Regions from separate parts of the Paenibacillus sp. DP01 genome, predicted to be linked through region 2. Evidence: riboswitches for the same ligand, from Rfam matches in the RefSeq annotation. Region 2 holds a riboswitch; each other region holds the start of a gene.
The links. A riboswitch is a leader RNA that binds a small molecule or an ion and turns the genes downstream of it on or off. The one in region 2 is predicted to bind thiamine pyrophosphate.

Region 1: linked by a shared signal. The riboswitch ahead of tenA (thiaminase II) and the one ahead of ACH59B_RS04890 (ECF transporter S component) in region 2 are both predicted to bind thiamine pyrophosphate.
Region 3: linked by a shared signal. The riboswitch ahead of thiC (phosphomethylpyrimidine synthase ThiC) and the one ahead of ACH59B_RS04890 (ECF transporter S component) in region 2 are both predicted to bind thiamine pyrophosphate.

The regions. Positions count from the first base shown of each region.
Region 1 covers NZ_CP173059.1:4,433,727-4,441,227, reverse strand. The annotation lists gene ACH59B_RS19425 (LacI family DNA-binding transcriptional regulator) at 1-354, shown strand, start outside; gene ACH59B_RS19420 (arginase family protein) at 546-1,457, opposite strand; gene ACH59B_RS19415 (helix-turn-helix domain-containing protein) at 1,563-1,904, shown strand; gene thiE (thiamine phosphate synthase) at 2,319-3,008, opposite strand; gene thiD (bifunctional hydroxymethylpyrimidine kinase/phosphomethylpyrimidine kinase) at 3,005-3,835, opposite strand; gene thiM (hydroxyethylthiazole kinase) at 3,832-4,677, opposite strand; gene tenA (thiaminase II) at 4,703-5,392, opposite strand; TPP riboswitch at 5,525-5,627, opposite strand; gene ACH59B_RS19390 (NAD-dependent malic enzyme) at 5,697-7,418, opposite strand.
Region 2 covers NZ_CP173059.1:1,080,180-1,087,680, forward strand. The annotation lists gene ACH59B_RS04880 (polynucleotide kinase-phosphatase) at 1-2,125, shown strand, start outside; gene ACH59B_RS04885 (TatD family hydrolase) at 2,146-2,943, shown strand; TPP riboswitch at 2,986-3,095, shown strand; gene ACH59B_RS04890 (ECF transporter S component) at 3,400-3,996, shown strand; gene ACH59B_RS04895 (ABC transporter ATP-binding protein) at 3,996-5,480, shown strand; gene ACH59B_RS04900 (energy-coupling factor transporter transmembrane protein EcfT) at 5,455-6,246, shown strand; gene ACH59B_RS04905 (methionine ABC transporter ATP-binding protein) at 6,386-7,111, shown strand; gene ACH59B_RS04910 (methionine ABC transporter permease) at 7,104-7,501, shown strand, end outside.
Region 3 covers NZ_CP173059.1:884,180-891,680, reverse strand. The annotation lists gene ACH59B_RS04010 (YitT family protein) at 198-1,034, opposite strand; gene ACH59B_RS04005 (hypothetical protein) at 1,541-1,693, shown strand; gene thiC (phosphomethylpyrimidine synthase ThiC) at 1,901-3,745, opposite strand; TPP riboswitch at 3,933-4,044, opposite strand; gene ACH59B_RS03995 (IclR family transcriptional regulator) at 4,162-4,905, opposite strand; gene ACH59B_RS03990 (alpha/beta hydrolase) at 5,204-6,241, shown strand; gene ACH59B_RS03985 (Fe-Mn family superoxide dismutase) at 6,494-7,501, shown strand, end outside.

The DNA.
Region 1 (7,501 bases), 2.4 Mb from region 2:
GCTGATGCTTTCTCGCATTTTTATGGCTTAAATTCAATAGAAGCGGGTGAACAAATTGCTCACTGGTGGGGCGAACAATCCAACAAGCCGGATGCCTTCGCTTGTTCTACCGATTATTTGGCTGCAGGGCTGTTGACCGAAGCACGTAGGCTCGGTGTTTCTATCCCGAGTAATGTTGCAGTGGTGGGCTTTGATAACACCGAAATTTCGCATTTGCTTGATTTAACCACCATTCATTACCCGATTGACAAGCAAGCGGAAAATGCATTCATTATGATTCGAAATGCCCTAGAGGGGCTTCATGAAGAATTACATCCCTTGGAATTCAAGTTAGTAGAGCGAGCGACCACCTAATATCCTGGTTATTCTTTTTCGCTGTGGTTATCGGTGTGCTATTCAGGAATTAGTAAATAAAAATAAAAAAGGACTCCATAATAGAATAAATTCCAGAGGAGTCCTTCTTTGCACGTACTCTAATTCATCGGTCTCTCATATTTCCCATTACGAAATTAACGTCAGAATAAATGCACAGATCGTAAGTAGAATTAATTATTTAAAATAGGTATTTCCCCAAGCATATTCTTTAAGTTAATGGAATCCCATGGCATATGCTCCGTTATACCTAATCCAACAACATCGGTTTCTTCACATAGTTCTTTAATCAGATGAAGTAGTTGAGGTATTTGCATGGTTCCCGCAGGAGAAAGATTATAGGGAGCTTCAGGGTTGGCGAATAATAAAGAACGAAATGCTTTTGGATCAAGTACATCTAAATCAAGGTGAATCGCCAGGTGCTTGATGCCGCTTTCTTTAATCCACTCTTTTATTGATTCGGTACTGGTCGTTAACTCTTGGGTCCCAGCAGTTCGAATCCCTAATCTTTGAATTACTTCAGTATCTGTTTCTGTAGTGGTAACACCTAACCTTTGAAATGTCTCTGAAAATGCTTTTGTTTCTTCTTCTGTAGGAGCTGCTAATCCAGCGATAAAGACATTTTCAGGTTTAAGAGGTAATTTCACATGTTTTGCGAACTCCTCATCTCCTTCTCCTAATAGATTTCCAAGCGGTAATGTATGTCCGTTATCATAGCCCACATATCTAACTAAATCACTGTGAGCATCAATCCAAATTAATCCTAATTCTCCGCCGTATCGTTCGTTTAAATAGGCAAACGGGGCTTGCTCGACTAAGCAGTCACCACCAAACATTACTATGCGATCTGGCTTATGAGCGTCAATGATATGTTGAGCAGCCTCTAATTGTTCAAGTAGCTGTTTTCTCCCATTCATACCGTTCTCGTTATCAAGCGGGGTTCCATCATAAGCTTGAACTGGAACATGAATAAGGGGCTGATCATTGTCTGGGGCTAGCCAAGCCAGCAGTTCTGCTCCAAAAGAGTAGTTAGGATTGTTTCCTCCTTGCCATTGCGGCATTAATAGGCGTATTGTTTTAGTCATTTCTTTCTCTCCTTTACTTCAATTTACGGTTAGTATAAACTGAACGCAAATAAAAACGTAGTACGCACTAATTTGATAGGTACTACCCGAAAGGATAGTGTGAATATGAGTATGGCTGAATTTAAAGGTAAAGTTAAAAACATTCAAGATACACCTTTTGGTTATACAGTGTCAGTTATTGGTGGTAAATGGAAAATGGTTATTATTTATCTTCTGGCCGAAAACCAAGTGGTTCGCTTTAATGATATGAAAAGACAAATCGGAGCTATTACTTATAAAACATTGAGTTCACAGCTAAAAGAATTGGAAGCGGATGGTCTGGTGAATCGGAAAGAGTATCCCCAAGTTCCACCTAAAGTTGAGTACAGTCTTACAGAAAAAGCGGAAACACTATTACCTGTTTTGGAAGGGTTATGTGAGTGGGGAACCAAAAATCAATATAATTAAATATCGTTTTCTAATTGTTCTCGAATGCTATACGAATATTAGAAAAGACGATTGACATATATTTATAGTTAATCAGGTATTCAACGAGCTCAAGTGCACTGGGGATAGGAACGCTTAAAAATCAGTATCATTTGGGGGATGTGATATTTTGACTATGGCAATTATTTTATTTGTAGCGAATATTATACTTATTCTTGTTTCAATCGTTGGTATTGTTCTGCTCATGGGAATATTGTACAGGGGGTACATTTTGCTAGGATTACTTATTGCTGAGAAAAAGAACACAAGAAATCAAGCTGTAAAAGATTAATTTTATGACAACACAGAGCCTCATTTCTACTTTATTAGTGGAAATGAGGCTCTTGCGTAAACAATAAAAGTGACATAATGGGGTGAAGGAAGGGACATAGCATTTTATAGCTTTTGGGACATCCCCGGATGGTTGATGTTTAGCACTACCTTTTTCTTTAATTCCTCTGCAGCAGTTCGAATCTGTTTTGCCTGCGTCACAGCCGAAATCACCGCTACACCATCGGCACCCGCACTTACCACTTCCTCCACACGGTCTATCGTAATGCCACCGATCCCGACGATGGGCAGATCAATTCCCGCTTTGCGCATCTCATGCAAAATGGCTGGACCCTGCACCGCATGAGCATCATCCTTTGAGATGGTGGGATAGATGGGGCCGACGCCGAGGTAGTCCGCACCTTGCAGAATGGCTCGACGAGCTTCCTCAATCGTATGGGCGGAGACGCCAAGGATTCGGTTTCCGATCCGCGTACGCACAGAATCAGCCGATTCATCGTCCTGACCGATGTGAACACCGTCGGCGTTGAGCTCAAGAGCCAGCTCCACATCGTCATTGACGATAAAGGGGATACCAGCGTGGTGGCACAGATCTTGTAGCTGACGCGCAAGTTCAAACATAGGAACCCCTGTTAACGCGCTACGGCCCTTTTCCCGGAACTGGATCATGGTCGTGCCGCCAGCAAGAGCCTCCTGCACGACCCGATTTGGTTCCGCGAGGCAGTTCACGCTTCCAACAACCAGATACATCTGTAAATGCCGGCGCATGATCTCAGGTAATATTCGACCGCTCATTGGAGTATCTCCTGACGACGGCGGTAGGCCCAATGATTGGTTGGACCGTGTCCCTGGCCCAGATACAACGTATCTTCAATCGCCGCCTGAATGAAGGCTCTTCCATTCAAAATAGCTTCCGGTACAGACACGCCTTTCCCTAATTCAGCGGTAATCGCTGCTGAGAACGTACATCCTGTTCCGTGTGTGTGGACAGTTCGCACCCGCTTGCCGCCCAGCTCTGTGAAGGCTGTTCCGTCAAAGAGCAGGTCAATGACCTGACCGCTGTTTTCGCTCTCCTCATCGTGGCCGCCCTTGATCACAACGAATTTGGGACCCCGGCTGCTAATATGTCTCGCAGCTTCACGGCGCCCTTCCATCGTACGAATGCTTATCCCGGTTAAGGCCTCCGCTTCCGGGATATTTGGTGTGACGACCAGGGCCAAGGGGAGCAGGTCGTCGTTCAATGCCTGCACCGCTTCTGGTTGCAGCAGCTTTGCGCCCCCTTTGGCAATCATTACAGGATCGACGACAACCTTTTCCCAGCCGAACTTTCGGATCTGCTCGGCCACAAGACGGATGATGCCTGCATCAAATAGCATGCCAGTCTTTAGGGCGTCGACTCCAAGATCTGATCCTACAGCTTCGATTTGCTGCGCTGTTGCTTCCTGTGGCAACGGATATACACCGTGAACTCCCAAGGTATTTTGTACCGTAATGGCTGTAATAGCCGACATGCCGTATACGCCAAGCTCCTGAAAGGTTTTGAGATCGGCTTGAATTCCAGCGCCGCCGCCGCTGTCTGAACCGGCAATCGTCAGCGCTCTCGGTACATGCACGTCTCTCATCGCGCACCACCTGCTGTAGTTGTTCCAGCTTCACGGATCGTGACATGCCCCTCCAGCGAACCAGTATGTAGTTTGGCAAGCTCGTCGAGGAAGGCAATCTGGAAGCTGCCCGGCCCCAGCTTTGCGGTATGCGCTGCGGCTCGAGAAGCTGCTGCACCGTAAAATGCCAAACCTGCTGTGCCTGCGAGCAGCAGGTTGGGTTCAACTGCTGCAAACGCACCCAACACAGAGGTCAGCAGGCAGCCTGTTCCGGTTACCTTCGTAAGCAGCGCGTCTCCGCCACTAATCAATCGTACTTCAACTCCATCGGTGATGACGTCCTCTTTTCCAGTGATGACAACCATGGTATGGAGCGTTTGCGCAGCCCGAACTGCCAGATCGACATTACTGCTGTCAGCACTGTCGCCTGCATCTACCCCTTTAATTTCTCGGGCTTCTCCGATCAGATGAGCGACTTCGGCTGCATTGCCTCGTACTAGTGAGATGTTAACCTCGTTTAGAATTCGTAGTGCTGACTCGGTTCTAAAGCTAGTCGCTCCTGCACCGACCGGATCTAACAGAACTGGAACACCGTGAGCATTCGCCGATTGTCCAGCAAGGATCATGGCATCCACCAGCTCACGGTTTAGCGTACCGATATTTAACACGACGGCGCCCGCTATTTTGGCCATATCTGCTACTTCCTCGGGTGCATAAGCCATCACCGGGGAAGCCCCTAGTGCATATAGGCCGTTGGCTGTAAAGTTGGTGACCACCACATTGGTTATATTATGAACGAGGGGGTTGCTGTTTTGTACCTTTGTCAGGAGCGCCGAATAACTTTGTTCCCATATATTCATCATGTTTATCCTCTCTCATCTATACTGATTATTCCAAGACCGTAGCGCGCATCTGGACGGGCCATTGTTCCTGCTTATAAGCCATATCCCAGAACATATATTCCAGCTGGCAGCTTAGCATAAAATGCTCAATCATCCGCTCTCGCTCGGCAGCCGTGGCGACTTTCGCCCAAGCATCCACACGCTCTCGATATTTGAAGGTTACATCTTCAATTTGGTTGCCATAGAAGCAAATCCACTCATAGAACGGATGAGACTCGTCTGGTCTTACCTCATCCATTAGCCTGCGTCCAATTTCAAGATATGTCCATGGACATGGTAGCAGCACGGCCATGATTTCCCCAAGACTACCCTCATGTGCGACGGTCAGCATATGGCGGATATAATGATGAGCGGACGGAGCGAGTGGATATCCCTGCATCTCTTCATAGGTGACACCTGCGATAGCACAAAAATTTTGATGCGGATGAACCTCGCTGTTGAGAATAAAAGAGATCTGTTCGTTAAATACAGCCATATCCTCCCGGCTCGTGCTTTTGGAGATCGCGATGCCGTAAATCCGCATGTAGGCGTTCAAATATTCAAAGTCTTGTTTTACATAGTGAATCAGCTGTTCCCTTGTTAAATTTCCTTCAGCAATACCTCTCACAAAGGGATGCTCATAAATGGCTTGAAAAATGCCATCCGCCTGTCGACGGAGCTCTTGCGAAAAACTCATTTCCCCACCTCCAACAAAAATGGAGAACAAGAAGTCCCGTAAGATACAATTCTCGGAACAATGCCAAAAAGCCGCCCCGAAAACTGGAGCGGCTTCAACATAGGTTCAATGCGCAAAAACGCCTGAAACCCTATATAGAAGGCTCCACTTTCCTACGCTAGTACGAACTAGATCAGGTTCAAAGGGTCCAAGATTCATTCTTGTCTCAGCCATAATGGCTCCCCTAGTGGACTTTCCTATTCTTTTGACTAATACTGTACATTTGTTCCTATGTTATGTCAAACTGCTTATGCCTAGTGAAGGATTAGTGAGGGTGATGGATTACACTTTCCACGGCTTTGACCCTCACATATTCCGGTTTCCACATTGCATCCCGAATGGCTTGCTCAATATCTGGAAGGTGTGCCTGAGCTACCTGATCCTGAATTGCGGCCTTTGCTACCGCAACCGCAACCGCAAACGAAACATCACGTAATTTTCGAATATGGGGCAGCAGTGCGCCGCCAAGTTCATTCGAATCTACGGCGTTGGCAACGGCATCAGCTGCTGCGGTAAACATGGAAGGAGTGATTCTTTTAGCCTTGACCACAATCGTACCCAGACCCAGTCCCGGGAAAACAAAGGCATTGTTCGCCTGTCCAATTTCAAATTTCGTACCGTTATAGGTGACGGGCTCAAAGGGACTTCCCGTAGCAATCAATGCTTTGCCATCAGTCCATCGTATCAAATCCTCGGGTACCGCTTCAGCCAGATTGGTAGGATTGGACATGGGCATAATGATCGGGCGTTCCACATGCTTTCCCATTTCCTTGATAATCTCTTCAGAAAAGGCACCCGCTACACCGGAAGTCCCAATTAAGATTGTAGGTTTTACCTGACGGATGATCTCCAACAACGGTATTTTGCCGTCTTCCGATTGGGCCCATGAGCTGATTTCTTCCTTTTTACGCACATATGGTTTCTGATAATCGAGTACATCTTCCATATCGTCCGTTAATAATCCGCGATAATCAAAGGCCCAAAACGACCTGAATGAATCTTCTTCAGGAAGCCCGTCCTCGATCATAGCGCTCCGTATTTGGTCGGCGTTACCGATTCCTGCTGCCCCTGGACCAAAGACAAGTATTTTTTGTTCACGCAGCGGAGTTTTGGTGACACCTACCGCCGAAACAATCGCAGCTAATGTGACTGCTCCTGTGCCCTGGATGTCATCATTGAAGGTGAGAATGTTTTGACCGTATTTCCCTATAATGTGGCGTGCGTTCACGCTGCCCACATCCTCCCAATGCAAAAGCGCCTTCGGGAATTGTGTTAACGTTTTGCTGATAAAGGTATCAATAAATTGATGATAGGCTTCTCCGCGAATTCGTTTATGACGGTTTCCGATGTATAGCGGATCATTCAGCAGCTTCTCGTTATTCGTGCCCACATCCAGTACAATGGGCAGCACCCGCCCGGGATGAATACCTGCCGCAGCTGTATATACAGCAAGTTTGCCAATAGCAATGTTAATTCCCCCGACACCCCAGTCACCAATTCCCAAAATACTTTCTGAATCCGTGACCACGATCAGGTCAACATCCTCACTACGCAAGCCGGAATTATAGAACGCCTGTCCGATACCGTTCGGATGATCTATCGATAAATATACGCCCCCGGGACGGTTGTACTCATGGCTGTATTCTTGAATGGCGGTTCCTACAGTCGGTGTGTAGACTACGGGCAGCATTTCACTCAAATGGTCGGTTAGCAGCCGATAGTAAAGCACGACATTCCGGTTATGAAGGTCGTTAAGTGAAGCATTTTTACGCAGCATGGTGGGTTGTGCCAGGAATTGCTGATATGCCCGAACGCTCTGTTTTTCCAATGAAAGGACAGTGGGAGGAAGAATTCCTTCCAAGCCCAGTTCTTTGCGTTCTTCTTCTGTAAATGCCACCCCTTTGTTCAAAAGAGGGTTTGCTAGGACGTCCTTTCCTCGTAAGGGAGTAGATAATGACCCATCACGATTGACATGAAATGCTTCCATAAAAATACCTTCTTTCCCTATATTTTGATAATTATTCATGATGAAAATGACATGTTGTCCATAGTATGGACGTACAAATTGGT
Region 2 (7,501 bases):
GCTGTTAAAGCGGAACCTGCGCGGTATTCGGGAAGAAGGTTTTAACGCTTGTTATGTCCTCAAGGATGTAGAAAAGCTTAACTTCGCCCGCCGTGCTCAGCCGCTGTTTCATGATATAGGTGCAGGCATTGATATCATTGGTGACATCCACGGGTGCTACCGGGAGATGCTGGAGGTGTTAGAGCGGCTCGGATATATGGAAGATACGGAAGGACTATACCATCATCCAGAAGGCAGAAGACTGGTATCCGTTGGGGATGTGATGAGCCGTGGCCCAGAATCGTTACTAGCGGTGCAGTTTTGGAAAAAGCACGTGGATGCCGGACTCGCCTACATGATTGATAGCAATCATGGCTGGAAAATCGGTCGTTATCTTGATGGAAGAAAAGTAACTCTCAATCATGGAGATGAACGATTCGCAGAGGAACTGGTTCAATATGAACAAAAGGTGGGCAAGGCAGCAGCGGAACAGCTTAGAGGCGAGCTGAGGGATTTTCTGCTAAATGCGCCCTCTCATCTAATTTTCGGCAGAAATGGGTTGCGACACCTGGTTGTGACTCATGCGGGGATTAAGGATCATTTTATTGGCAAACAGTCGGCACGTATTTCTGATTACTGTCGTTATGGAGATACGGATGGTCAGGATGCAGACGGAAAACCAATCCGCAAAGATTGGTTCGTAGACCATGAATCGGGAGAAATAGTAGTATGGGGACATGATCCGAGACCGCAGCCTACGATTGTGAACCAGACGGTGAATATTGATCAGGGTGTGGTATTTGGCGGTATGCTGACCGCTTATCGTTATCCGGAAAAGGAATTTGTCAGCGTTCCGGCTCATGAGAATTATGCGAATGACCCCGATAGCCCACTTGTCAGGTGGCAGAAAAAACGGTTTTCCCCGCCGAATTTACGTAAGCTCATCGCTGGTTACAGCGTACTAACGGAATCGTATGGCGAAGTGCGAGTACAAGGAGAATGGGTCAAATCCGCTATAGATACCGTGTCACATGTGACAGTACCGATGGAGGAACTGGTGTACATTCCACCAACTATGAGTCCTGCTCCCACGGTTTCCGCAGAAGAAGGATATCTGGAGCATCCGCGTGAGGCGCTGGCTTATTATCGTGGTCAAGGCGTACAAACGATGGTAGCGGAGAAAAAGCATATGGGTAGCCGGGCGATTTTGCTATTATTCAAAAACGAACAGGCTGCTGTCGAATATGTAGGATACCCGACATTAGGCACGATCTACAGCCGCAGCGGCCGCCCTTTCTTTGGACCAGGCCTTGCGAAGCAGGTCCTGGAAAAGCTGAATGCCGATCTACAGACTGCCAGGTATTTTGAGCGGAATCAGACGGATTTCGTGTTGCTGGATGCGGAAATAGTACCGTGGAATCTCAAGGCTCGGGAACTGATTGCTGCACAGTATGCGCATGTGGGTGAGGCAGCTCTGCTGGATCGCAGTAAGCTGGTAGACAAGCTGAAGCAGGCGGAGGTTGCAGGCCGGGAGGTTGGAGACTGGCTAGAGGAAATGGAACGGAAATATGGCAATGCCGTAACGTTCCAAGAAGCTTTTCAAAAATATTGCTGGGATGTAGACGGGCTGGATGAAATTCGTATTGCACCGTTTCATACACTGGCCCACAGCGGCCGGACGTTTTTTGACCAATCTCATCTTTGGCATATGGAGCACAACCGGGAGCTAGCAGGACTGTCCTCGCTGTTTATGGAGACAGAGTATCGGGTCATCACGGACGAAGCAAGCGAGGAAGAGGTTATCCGCTGGTGGAACGAGATGACAGAGGATGGTCATGAGGGCATTGTGATCAAGCCGGAACGCTTTTTGATGAAAAATCGGGACAAGATGATTCAGCCTGCAATCAAGGTGAGAGGCCGGAAGTATTTGCATATCATTTACGGTATGGATTATCTTGCCCCTGAGAATTTAAAGCGTCTGAAGCAGCGCCGAACGAACAAAAAGGAGCGTCATGCCCTGATGGAAGGAGCGCTTGGTATGGAGGGCGTAGAACGTTTTGTCCGCAAGGATACGGTGGATCGTATTCATGAATGCGTCCTTGCTGCGCTATCTCTGGAATCGGAGCCGATTGATCCGAGATTGTAGTTTGCGAAGGAGGGATTGAGATGGATAGGAGTACACCGTTAATTGATATTGGTGTGAACTTGATGCACCGTTCGTTTCATGCAGATCGGGAACAGGTGGTAGAGAGAGCAGCGGCTGTAGGAATTACACCGTTGATTATTACTGGAACCAGTGTCCGCAGTAGTCGGGAGGCTGCTCAGTATGCGGCTTGTTATCCGGGTAAACTGTACACGACGGCTGGCGTGCATCCCCATGATGCCAAAAGTTGCAGCACCGATACAATTCAGCAGCTCCGCCAACTTGCGGCTCAGCCGCAGGTCGTATCCATAGGGGAATGCGGGTTGGATTATAACCGTGATTTTTCTCCGCGTGATGTACAGCGCCGATGGTTTGGAGAGCAGATTCAACTGGCGGGGGAGCTGCATATGCCTTTATTCCTGCATGAACGAGATGCGCATGAGGACTTTGTCGCTATGTTGCGAGAGCATCAGGGGCTTGTTGATAAAGCGGTGGTGCATTGTTTTACCGGTACTGCACAGGAATTGCATACGTATGTGGAGATGGGACTGTATATCGGTATTACGGGCTGGATCTGTGATGAACGGCGCGGCAAGCATCTGCGGGAGCTGGTCAGGGATATTCCATTGGACCGGTTGATGATTGAAACGGACGCTCCATTTTTGACCCCGCGTAATTTGCCCGTGAAGCCCAAAGAAGGGCGTAATGAGCCGGTGTATCTCGCTCACATCGCCGCTACGATTGCCGAGTGCACAGGCCGCAGCATGATGGAGATCGAAATTGCGACGACGGAAACGGCCAAACGTTTCTTCGGATTATAGGATTGTCAAAGCCATGGATGTGGTATATATTATAGTGAATTAAAAAGCATTGTCGGGAGCTTGAGATAGTCAGGCTGAGAGGGTGGCCCTTGCCGCCGACCGTGAAATCTGATCTGGGTAATGCCAGCGTAGAGAAACCTAGAACACCTTACAAGAAACAGGAATACCGCCGATTAGCGGCGGCTAGTCGATGGATACGTTTCATATCCTATATCAAGTTAATGAGCTACAGTCTGTAAAAAGTTGCAGACGGACAAGCGTGTCTTGTTCTGTACCTGACTTTGGCTTGGTTTCAGTGCAGTAGAATGCTGTGCTATATGAGATATGTCGACAACTGATAATGTATGGTGATCATTTTATGACTGCGCATAAAGCTTGCCTGGAGATTCAGCTCCGGACAGGCTTTTTTTTATGGCCAAATGGCCTATTTTAAAGAAAAAGGGGAGCGTATCAACAATGAATACGAATGTAAGAGCGTCCAAAGGGCTGAAGCTGACTGATATTTTGGTCACGATTGTAATCTCCGTGGTATTCGGGCTGGTCTACAAAATATGGGGACCTGCCTATGATTTGATGAAACCATTCGGTCTGCACGCCGAGCAACTGATGTATGGCATGTGGTTTATGGCTGGCACGTTCGCTTATCTTATCATTCGCAAACCGGGAGTCGCGATTTTGGCAGAGGTGGCCGCGGCAACCGTCAGTGCTTTTTTGGGAAGTGAATGGGGCATGTCCACCTTGTACTACGGTTTGCTGCAAGGCTTGGGAGCGGAGCTGTTCTTTGCGATTTTTCTGTATCGGAACGCCAACCTGTGGGTTGCTTCACTAGCTGCGGCAGGAGCGGCTGTCACTTCTCTGATTTTAGACTTCAGCTATGGGTATATTGATCAGCTATCGACCTGGAACTATGTTTTGTATATTGGATTTCGGATGATTGGCAGTATTGTGATTGCTGGAATATTCGCTTTCTATCTGGCTAAGGCATTGGAAGTAACCGGCGTTACGCGAAGTTTGAGACCGGCAACGGAACAAGATTATAAGGGGCTGGATTGATGAGTCCGACCAACGAAGATGTGGTGGCTTCGATCACCCGTCTTCGGTTGAAATTCCCCGGTGAGCAAGAGCTGCTTTTTCACAATATGTCCTTATCTGTTCGCAAAGGGGAAAAGCTGCTGCTACTGGGGCCGAGCGGATGCGGCAAATCAACGCTGCTTCAGGTGCTGAGCGGTCTGATTCCACGCACGATAGAAGTGCCTATGAAATACGATGCTGCCGTGATCCCGAGTCTCTCTGGTATTGTATTTCAAGATCCCGACACACAATTTTGTATGTCATATGCAGACGAGGAACTGGCTTTTGTATTGGAAAATAAGCAGGTTCCAAGGGAGCAGATGCCATCCCGTATTCGCGAGCTGCTAATGCAGGTTGGTCTTCCAACGGATGATATACATCTGCCCATTGCCAGCATGTCACAAGGAATGAAACAGCGGCTGGCGATTGCATCGGTGCTGGCTATGGAGCCGGAAGTGCTTTTTCTGGATGAGCCGACAGCCTTGTTGGACGAGGAAGGTACTACACAGGTGTGGGATACCATTCGCAACATTTCGGCAGACCAGACGCTGGTGATTGTAGAGCATAAAATTAATGAAATTGTCCAGGATGTGGATCGGATTGTGGTGCTTTCTGCTCAAGGGGAGATTATTGCGGACGGAAGGGCGGAAGAAGTATTTCATATACACCGACAAGCATTATCCGAGTATGGCGTGTGGTATCCGGGAGTATGGGATGAATCGTCTTCACCACGTTGGAATGATTCTATGACGCAGCAGAATGATGCGTTGCTTGCGGATAGTCCGTCCACTTCAGCATGTACAACAAATTTGCTGGAGTTGGAACATTTTAGCGGACTTCGGGGAGGGAGCTCAGTCATTTATGTGGAGCAAGCGCAGGTGAAGCCTGGCGACTGGATTGGTGTGGTCGGTGAAAACGGGGCTGGCAAAAGCTCGCTTCTGCTCTCTATGATGCGCTTACTTCACACGCAGGGGCGTTATCGCGTGTGCGGAGCTGAGGCAGGCAATACGGAGCAACTGGCTGAGCGCATTGGGTTCGCGTTTCAAAATCCAGAGCTGCAATTTGTAGCAAACACCGTGCGAAGTGAACTGGAGTATTCGTTACCCAAGAGTTTGTTTACCGCTGAACAGTGCAGGGAACGAGTGGATCGAATGCTTATGCAGTTCGGATTGGAGCGACTGGATGAACGCCATCCGTATCAGCTCTCGCTGGGCCAAAAAAGGCGGTTGAGTATTGCTACGGCTATGATCCGTGAGCCGAAAGTGCTGCTGCTGGACGAACCGACTTTTGGGCAGGATGCGCGTAATACCTTTGTCATGCTGGATATGTTGGAACAGCTGAGAGCGGCAGGCACGGCCATTGTGATGGTTACGCATGACCCGGAAATTGTCCGTCGATATTGTACCGATATATGGCGGATTCAGAAAGGAGAGCTACGGTATGAGCCTGTCCTTTCCTCATCATGAAACATGGCTGCATCGTGTGAATCCGGGCCTAAAGCTAGTGATGTTTTCCCTGCTGTTTGTGATCGTTATAGTCATCCATGATCCGAACGTTATGTTTAATGTTACATGTACTATGCTGCTGTTGCTTGTCTGGTCAGGCCATCCATGGAAGCGGCTGCTGCTGTACGGATCTCCCTTTATATTGGTGTTTATTTCAACCTCAACAGGCATGATGATGTTTGGCAAGGGAGTGACGACCTGGTGGACATGGGGCCTGATCCATATTACGCAGGAAAGCTTTTTCCGAGGGATGCATCTGGGTTTTCGTGCACTGAGTATGGCCGCAGCAGGGTTGCTGTTTGGTTTAACGACTCGTCCGGTGAGCCTTTTTTATTCACTGATGCAGCAATGGAAGCTCCCTCCCAAGTATGCGTACAGCTTTTTGGCAGCTATGCGGTTGATGCCGATGATGCTGGAGGAATTTCAGGCTTTGAGACATGCCCACCGTATTCGAGGTTTGCACCAGCATGTGTCCAAATGGAATATGTATGCCACGCTGCGCAGGTACGCAATTCCGCTGCTCGCTCAAAGTATCCGGCGTGCGCAGCGCATTGCTATAGCCATGGAAGCCAAGGGCTTTGCTAATGAAACCAAGCGTACGTATTATTATGCGATCGGCTATTCGGCTGTAGATATTATATTTATTTTGTATTTTGTGGTGCTGCTGATGCTAGCTTGGGGACTTGGTACCTGCTTTCCTTATGTGGGGGTATGGGATGTACGTTAATTGTTGTCAAAAGGCTTTGCCCGATTTCTGCTCTGTGGTATATTAATGCAATGGGAATTGACGGCTCGTACAGACCCGCCTGGGCTGGCGGGCTTATTACATTTTCCCGCAGTAATGGATCATCAGGAGGCCAAGTTTCATGATTACGCTGCATCAGGTAAACAAGCATTATACCACCTCAAGCGGCCCATTTCATGCGGTTCAATCCGTGTCTCTTCAAGTGGAGGAAGGGGAAATTCACGGTATCATAGGTGCCAGCGGTGCCGGCAAGTCTACGTTGCTCCGGTTGATGAATGTATTGGAAAGGCCGGATGAGGGAAACGTGGTTGTGAACGGGGAAGATCTGACTCGCATGCCGGAAAAACGTCTCCGTGAAGCGCGGCGATCCATAGGGATGATTTTTCAGCATTATCATCTTGTTCATAATCGGACGGTAAGTGGAAATGTAGCAATGCCGTTGGAGCTGGCAGGTGTCGCGAAAAAAGAGCGAGCGGAACGCGTGCGCGAATGCCTGCAATTCGTTGGTTTAGCGGATAAGGCAGAACAGTATCCGGCACAACTGAGCGGAGGCCAAAAGCAACGTGTGGCGATTGCCAGAGCATTGGCGAATCGCCCTGCGGTGCTGCTTTGTGATGAGCCGACCTCAGCCCTTGACCCGCAGACGACCGCTGATATTCTGGGCGTGTTAAGGGAGATCAACCGTGAACTGGGAGTTACGATTGTAATCGTCACACACGATATGGACGTGGTACGCGATATTTGTACCCGTGTATCCGAAATGCGGGACGGGAAATTACTTTCAACGAAACATGTAGCTGACCCTATGGTAGGTTCAACCTTGGAAGCAGGTGAAGCTGATGAATGACATGTTGAACATCATTGCACAGTATCAGTCAGAGATATGGAAAGCCATCGGGGAGACGTTTATCATGGTGGGGATTTCTATCGCAGCAGCTGTACTGTTAGGGCTTCCGGCAGGAACGATTTTATATTTGTGTGGTAAAGGGCAAAAATATGAAAATCGACTGCTCTTCACCATACTGAACAGTCTGGTCAATGTTATCCGCTCGTTTCCGTTTTTGCTGCTCGTGGTGTTTATGATTCCATTTACACGTTTGGTGGTAGGCACGGCGCTGGGCACGATGGCAGCTACGGTTCCCTTGTCAGTGGTAGCTATCGCCTATTATTCGAGACTGGTGGAACAATCGTTGCTTGAGGTGCCCAAGGGTGTGATTGAAGCCGCTACGTCTATGGG
Region 3 (7,501 bases), 200 kb from region 2:
GGAAGTTCTCCTTTTAGAGCTGATTTAATTCATATTATACACATATCAGCAATTTATATTTTTATATCCACGGCTAAGTAAAAGAGAAATTATGCGATTAGCAAAAGACATTCTCACTGCTAAATGCAAAAAAGCCGATCCTCTCAGGACCGGCTTGCCACTGTATTCTCTTATATCCTTGCCTTCGCATTGCTAAATTACTTCGAAATATCCAAAAAGCCCTCTCCGAATACGTCCCGTACGTCATGAATGGTGATAAATGCTGCTGTATCGATAGCTTTCACAATCTTTTTAAGCGCTGACACCTCTTGTTTGCTAATGACGATATATAAAACTTCTTTTGGATTTTTGGTGTAATATCCGTGGCCTGACAGGACGGTGACTCCACGATCCATTTGTGTAATGACCATCTCGGCAATTTTGTCTTGATGCTCCGAAATAATCATGACCGCTTTTTTCGGATTCAATCCTTCAATCATGAAATCCATAACTTTCGTACCGACGTACAAAATAACGATAGTTAGCATTAATTTTTCCGGGCCAATAATAAAGTAGGAAGAGAAGGCGACAATCAGATCAAAAAACAACAAGGCATAGCTGATATTCCAATCCAGATACTTGTTGGCAATCCGGGCTAAAATGACCGTTCCTGCCGTTGTACCACCGACCCGTACAATTAAGCCAATGCCGACCCCTACCAAAACTCCGGCAAATACGGCATTAATCGTCGGCTCATGCGAATCAATCCGCCAGTTGACTGTTAAATGTAAAAACAGCGAGTTAAAAGCGACCGCAATTATAGTATACAGAGTCGTTCTCTTGTCCAAAAATTTATATCCGACAATCAGCAGCAAGCCATTAATGACCAGATTGACGATCGAGGGAGACCACTGAAACAGGTAGTACAAGATGATCGTGACCCCTGTAACGCCCCCCTCGCCAAACTCATTCGGGATCACATACAGATTAACAGCCAGCGCGAAAAAAAACGCACCCAGAATAATAAATACGATATCTGCAATACTTTTTTTCATATATGCTCTAATCCTCTCTCTAACATTTCAACGGATGAATTGCCAGATGGATTGGCTGACTCTTCTTGCCAAAATACGCTGACAACCAGTTCATGGTATCCACTACCCAACATAAAGTCAATACAACTTTGACACTTTAATTCGCCACCAGACTGCCTTAGTCCAACCTTAGAATTCCGCAAAATTCCGCTAATACAAGGTTATTCGACAAAAAAACACAATCCCGACTACTAAACTGAGAAAACGGGCCTCTAGCCCTTGTTTAGGCCCTAGGCACATTTTCCCCTAAAATGACCATCCTCCTAATACACATTTTGGACACATACGACCATCTTCCTGTTTTATGTCAAAAGCGTTTTACTTTGGATAAATGCGGGTATAATGATTGAAACATTACCAAGCAACCTACACGGCATTACGACATCAAGTACATATACATAGTCCTATACAGACGTCCTAAGCAACTCAATCTGAATTTGACAAAATGGAATTGGAGGAATGACCACATGAATACAATGAACTTAACTGTCCACACCCTGATGCCTTTTCACCACCAATACCAACGTGCCAACGCGGTGAGTATGCAGAAGAAAGAAGACAGCTCGGAGAAGAAGCTCAGCTTTCAGGACATTTTGAATGAAAAAATGGGTAAAAAATAAAGCTCCGTTAATCCGGTAGCATGATCCCGCTTTACATAAGCTGAAAAGCCGTAGTTTTCTACATCGACTGTAGAGAACCACGGCTTTTTGTTACTCACGCGTTTCTAAACCTTGCTCATACGTTTATGGAAATAAACCTCTGACGAGCTTAACTGTACTTTTCGTTGAGGCTTCCCAGTTGATTGACTTTTGTATCGCTACCGATTTTTACTGCCCAGCTTCCCGATACTGCTCTGCCTTCTCTCGCATCCCGGCGGCAACGGCTTCCTCAGTATTCAGTCCCTTATCGGCCGCATAGGCACGAATGTCCTGCGTGATACGCATACTGCAAAACTTGGGACCGCACATCGAGCAAAAGTGGGCTTCCTTGGCCCCCTCTGCTGGTAGCGTTTCATCATGGTAGGACAATGCCCGCTCAGGGTCAAGCGAGAGATTGAACTGATCGCGCCAGCGGAATTCAAAACGCGCCTTGGACAAAGCATCGTCCCGCTGCTGTGCCCGCGGATGACCCTTCGCCAGATCGGCAGCATGTGCGGCAATTTTGTAGGTAATAACTCCTTCGCGGACATCATCCTTGTTCGGCAGACCCAAGTGCTCCTTCGGCGTAACGTAGCACAGCATGGACGTCCCGAACCAACCGATCATCGCCGCCCCGATAGCTGAGGTAATATGATCATATCCTGGTGCGATATCCGTCGTCAGCGGCCCTAAAGTATAAAAGGGGGCTTCCTTACAAATCTCCATTTGTAAATCCACATTCTCCTTGATTTTGTGCATAGGGACATGTCCTGGCCCTTCAATCATGACCTGGACATCATGCTTCCATGCAATTTGCGTGAGCTCGCCCAACGTCTCTAGCTCTGCAAATTGTGCTTCATCATTCGCATCATAGATACTCCCTGGACGCAGACCATCCCCGAGAGAAAAGGCCACATCATAGACTTTCATAATTTCACAGATTTCTTCAAAATGCGTATACAAAAAGTTCTCCTGATGGTGTGCAAGGCACCAAGCTGCCATAATCGACCCGCCCCGGGATACAATTCCCGTCATTCTATTCGCCGTCATCGGTATATATCGCAGCAATACACCCGCATGGATCGTAAAATAGTCCACTCCCTGCTCCGCCTGCTCAATCAGCGTGTCTCGATACAGCTCCCACGTCAGCTTCTCAGCTTCGCCGTTCACCTTTTCCAGTGCCTGATATAGCGGCACCGTTCCAATCGGTACGGGAGAATTCCTGATGATCCATTCGCGCGTCGTATGGATATTACGGCCTGTGGACAGGTCCATGACGGTGTCTGAGCCCCAGCGTACAGCCCAGGCCATCTTCTCCACTTCCTCCTCGATGGAGGACGTAACCGCGGAATTTCCAATGTTTGCATTGATCTTTACGTGAAATTGGCGCCCAATGACCATGGGTTCGCTTTCCGGGTGATTGATATTTGAAGGTAAAATAGCTCGTCCAGCCGCCAGCTCCTGTCGTACAAACTCGGGCTCTACGCCTTCGCGGATCGCCGCAAATTCCATTTCAGGCGTAATGATCCCTTGCCGCGCATAGTGCATTTGCGTCACAGTACGCCCTTGCGAAGCCCGTAGCGGACGGTTGGTCACGCCGGGAAATTCCACTGTCTCCCGTTTGGAGCCGGGTTTCAGTCCATTATCCTCCGGCTTGATGGCGCGGCCCTCATAAGCCTCCACATCTCCCCGTTCCAGTGCCCAAGCTCGCCGTAATGGTGGCAATCCCTGACGGATGTCGACCTGGTAGGCTTCGTCCGTCATCGGACCGCTGGTATCATACACACGCAGTGGCTCATGATGCTCGGTGCCCTGCGGCGTATGTGTGGGTTGTAGCGCGATTTCACGCTCAGGCACAGCAATATCCGGCCGAGAACCTTGAATATACACCTTACGGCTCCCCGGAAAGGGCTTTAGCCCACTGGCTTGCTCCGCTTTGGCCTTCTCTCCCTCCACTTCTATTATTCCCGCCAATCCTGCATCTGCTGATTTCATTCCTGTTTCTTTTGTTCCTTTTGTTTCTGTCGGTTTCATGATCCATTCCTCCCGTATCGTTGAAATGACACACCGATCCGGAACCATTCCCAGGGTGGCGCTGATCTATGCAAAAAAGCCGGTTCCCTAGGGAACCGGCTAATCAAACGAGACAGCTATCCAAACCGATCGCACGTGGAATAATCATATTCCAATGCGCGGTCGTAGACAGCAGCTGCGTATACATTTCAATGGCCGATTACTTCCCTACGCTGGTATGATCCAGATCAGGTGCAAAGGGTCCGGAATCTTGCCTGATTCCATCTCAGCCCGCATTACAGGCTCCCCCAGTAACTGTGATAATTTCTATTCACATGAATTGGCGGCTATAACAAACATCCCGCCATCTCTATCAGACTACTTTAAATTTATAGCTTTGGCAACCCTTGTATGATTTCCTTTTGTATTGATTACTGTCACGGAAGCATAAGCCCCATTTCCTTGGCTGCTTCGATCAAAATCGGTGCAAACTCATGCAGCGTCTCGGGCGCAAGTCGACTGACCGGGCCGGATACAGATAAAGCCGCCGTGACCTGTCCCTTTCGGTTCACAATAGGCGCGGCCACAGCCGCAGCTCCTGGCTCACGTTCTTCATAGCTGGTCGCATAGCCCTTCTCACGAATGTCCTGCAGCTGGGCTTTATAAACCTCCGGGTCTACCGAAGGTGGCCATTCTTCACTGCTTAGCAAAACCTCCAGCTCCTGCGGTGGCATAAAGGCCGCCAGCACCTTGCTGGAGGCTCCCACAGCCAGCGGCATACGCGCACCCACAGGCGCAACCCTGCGGATCGCCTGATTGCTCTGCACGGCTTGTATGCGAATACGCATGCTTCCATCCCGCAGGTACAAGCTGACCGTTTCCCCTAAGCGATCACGCAGTCCTTCCATTGCAGGCTGTAACAACACCGCCGGCTCATCGCTTTGGGACAGATGCGTGGACAGCTCCCATATGCGAAAACCAAGCCTATATTTTTCCGTTTCGGCATTCCGAACGACAAATCCCCGATCCTCCAGCGTAGTCAAAAGACGATGAACAGTGCTTTTATGTAGACCAATTTGGGAGGCAATCTCCGTTAGACCAAGATCAGATTCTGCGGTAAAACACAGCAGTATATCAAGTGCACGCTCTACAGCGCGGACGGTTAATTTACGGTCTTCCATCGTGAACCGCTCCTCTTGTATCCATATTCGTTTCACACTATGAAACATGGTTACATAAATTATATAGAATAGTCGCGGCTACTGTAAACCGATGTTTTTGTGACAACCATATTACAGAACAAGAACAAACATCGACAATTCTTTGCATCATTTTTACTTTTCCGGTTCAGGCGTTGACTTTGGATAATAGCCATCATACGATAATAGGTATCTATACGGACATACCCTACTATTTTCAAGTGGAATTATACCTAAATTTTATGATTCGAAGATCAATTTTATATAAGGAGGCTCTTACATGATTTCGACATCCCAGCGCAACGCTCAGCTACAGACCGCTGTTCAGGAGCCGTCCACCCCACTCTTTAATCCCCGTATGCTGCGGTTCAAGCACGTTGTGATTGCTCTGCTGCTGTCGGTCGTATTTTTTCTGTTGTTTTGCTTTATTGCCTTGCATGCTTACATCGCCTGGGTGCTTACGAATCCCACCGTCGCACCCTTGTACTCTAATCCGATGCAGGCCAAAGGCATGCCTTATGAAGATGTCAGCTTCCCAGCGAAGGATGGCAGCCGCATCGTACAAGGCTGGTATATCCCGGCGGATCAATCGCGGAAAACCATTATTTTCAGTCATGGTTACGGGGCTAATCGCGAAGAAAGCTGGATTCCTATGTATGATCTGGCGCATTATGCCCACAGTCTGAACTTTAATGTGGTCATGTTTGATTATGGATTCGCGTCACAAAACAGCAAGGCCGTCGCAACCGGAGGTAAGGCGGAATCCCAGCAGCTTCTTGGAGCGATTCAGCTTGCGAAGCAACGCGGCTCGTCGGAAATTATCGTATGGGGCTTTTCTATGGGAGCAGGAACCGCTCTTCAGGCGGGCTTGCAAACCAAGGATGTGGACGCAATGATTTTGGACAGTACCTTCCTGCTGGAGCCAGATACACTGTACCATAACATTCACAATCAAATTAATCTGCCGAGACATCCGTCTTTGGAAATTTTGGAGTTGCTGTTTCCAGTCTTAAACGGCACCAGCTTGCATCAGATTCCATATCAAGAGGTTAAAAAGGAGAACTATCCGTTTCCAATCATGTTTGTGCATGGTACACAGGATGAAAAGGCTCCTTACCCCATTGCGGAAAAGCTTGCTGCCAATCAAACCAACCCGCTTTCCAGTGTATGGATTGTCAAAAACGGGATACATGAGCTTATTTTCAGAGAGCATCCTCGTGAATATTTGCGACGGGTATCGACATTTCTAAGCAGTGTGCAGGAGCTGGAGGACAAGAAAACCACTGCTGCTGCCCATAAACAAACGACTACGAAGTAAGAAATTATTTTCAAAACAAGTAATCATCGCCTTAAAGAAGCCTGCCTATGGACACTTAACCCGTGCCGTAGACGGGCTTCTTTTTTTATTTTCCATGAGTAATTATTGTTCTGCGCAACAGGTATAACCTGATGAAGGAAGTTCATAGACATATTCACGGTGAGACGGCGAATATACTGGGTACATATGCATCCAGGACAGATCTGCTAGATCTGCCGGATAGCCATAGCGGGATACGGGAGGTAAAAACGAATGCTGAGTACTTATGGGTCTTTCCTGCCCTTACGTGTGCTGGAGGAAATTCGTCATTGGAAGCAGCAGGAAAGTTGGCACGTGGAAGTGATTAAATCTGCTACTGAAGGGCTAGAGCCTGCTTATGTGCGGCTGCTGGATGATTGGCGAACCGTATTTGAACAAACGGAACGCACCGCCATCGAGCTGCTCGAAGAGCAACGGAGCGCGCTTGATCCGGCAGAACAGGCATGGCAGCATCAATGGAAAAAAGAGTCGTCTGTTCCTCAAGCACATACACACCAGCTGGATGAATCATCAGCACATTCAAGGGGATCAGACGCATCAGCAACTGGAGAGAAATCGTTGTCTGTTTCAGGCTTGAATTCACAGCCTGCCTCACAGGAATTAAATCGTCGACTGGACGATTTGCTGCAAACCGCGAACCGTCAATCACAAGAATATGTACGGCAGCTAGGTTTGCTGACTGAACACAGTCATGCATTGCGTCAACAGCCAAAATCCGCCGGAGTTGTAATACACGCAGCACATGAAAGTCAATATTTCCTGATCTCAACCACTCCCTTTCAAGAGCCCGGCTCCATCGCGCGAGCCGCTGGGTTGTATCATGTAGCGGCAGAGGGTGAGGATTACCCGGAGCAAGCGTTTCGAGAGCGGCATGCCGGCATGAGAGGAGAGGGTTCTGGGGCTACTAAAGGCGTCCAGTCCGGCCAGGCTCAACCTTCGCCAGCAGAAAAGTCCTTAATCGGTCGCCCGGTCCCTATTGGCGGACATCGGCTCCCTCCGCTTCCTTACCCTTATAATGCGCTTGAACCGTACATTGATGAAAAAACGATGCGTATTCACCATGACAAGCATCATTTGAGCTATGTGAATGATCTGAATAAAGCGGAAAAGAAACTGGAAGAAGCCCGAAAAACAGGTGATTTTGACCTCGTAAAGCATTGGGAACGTGAACTGGCATTTAACGGTGCAGGTCATTATCTGCATACTCTTTTTTGGACGATC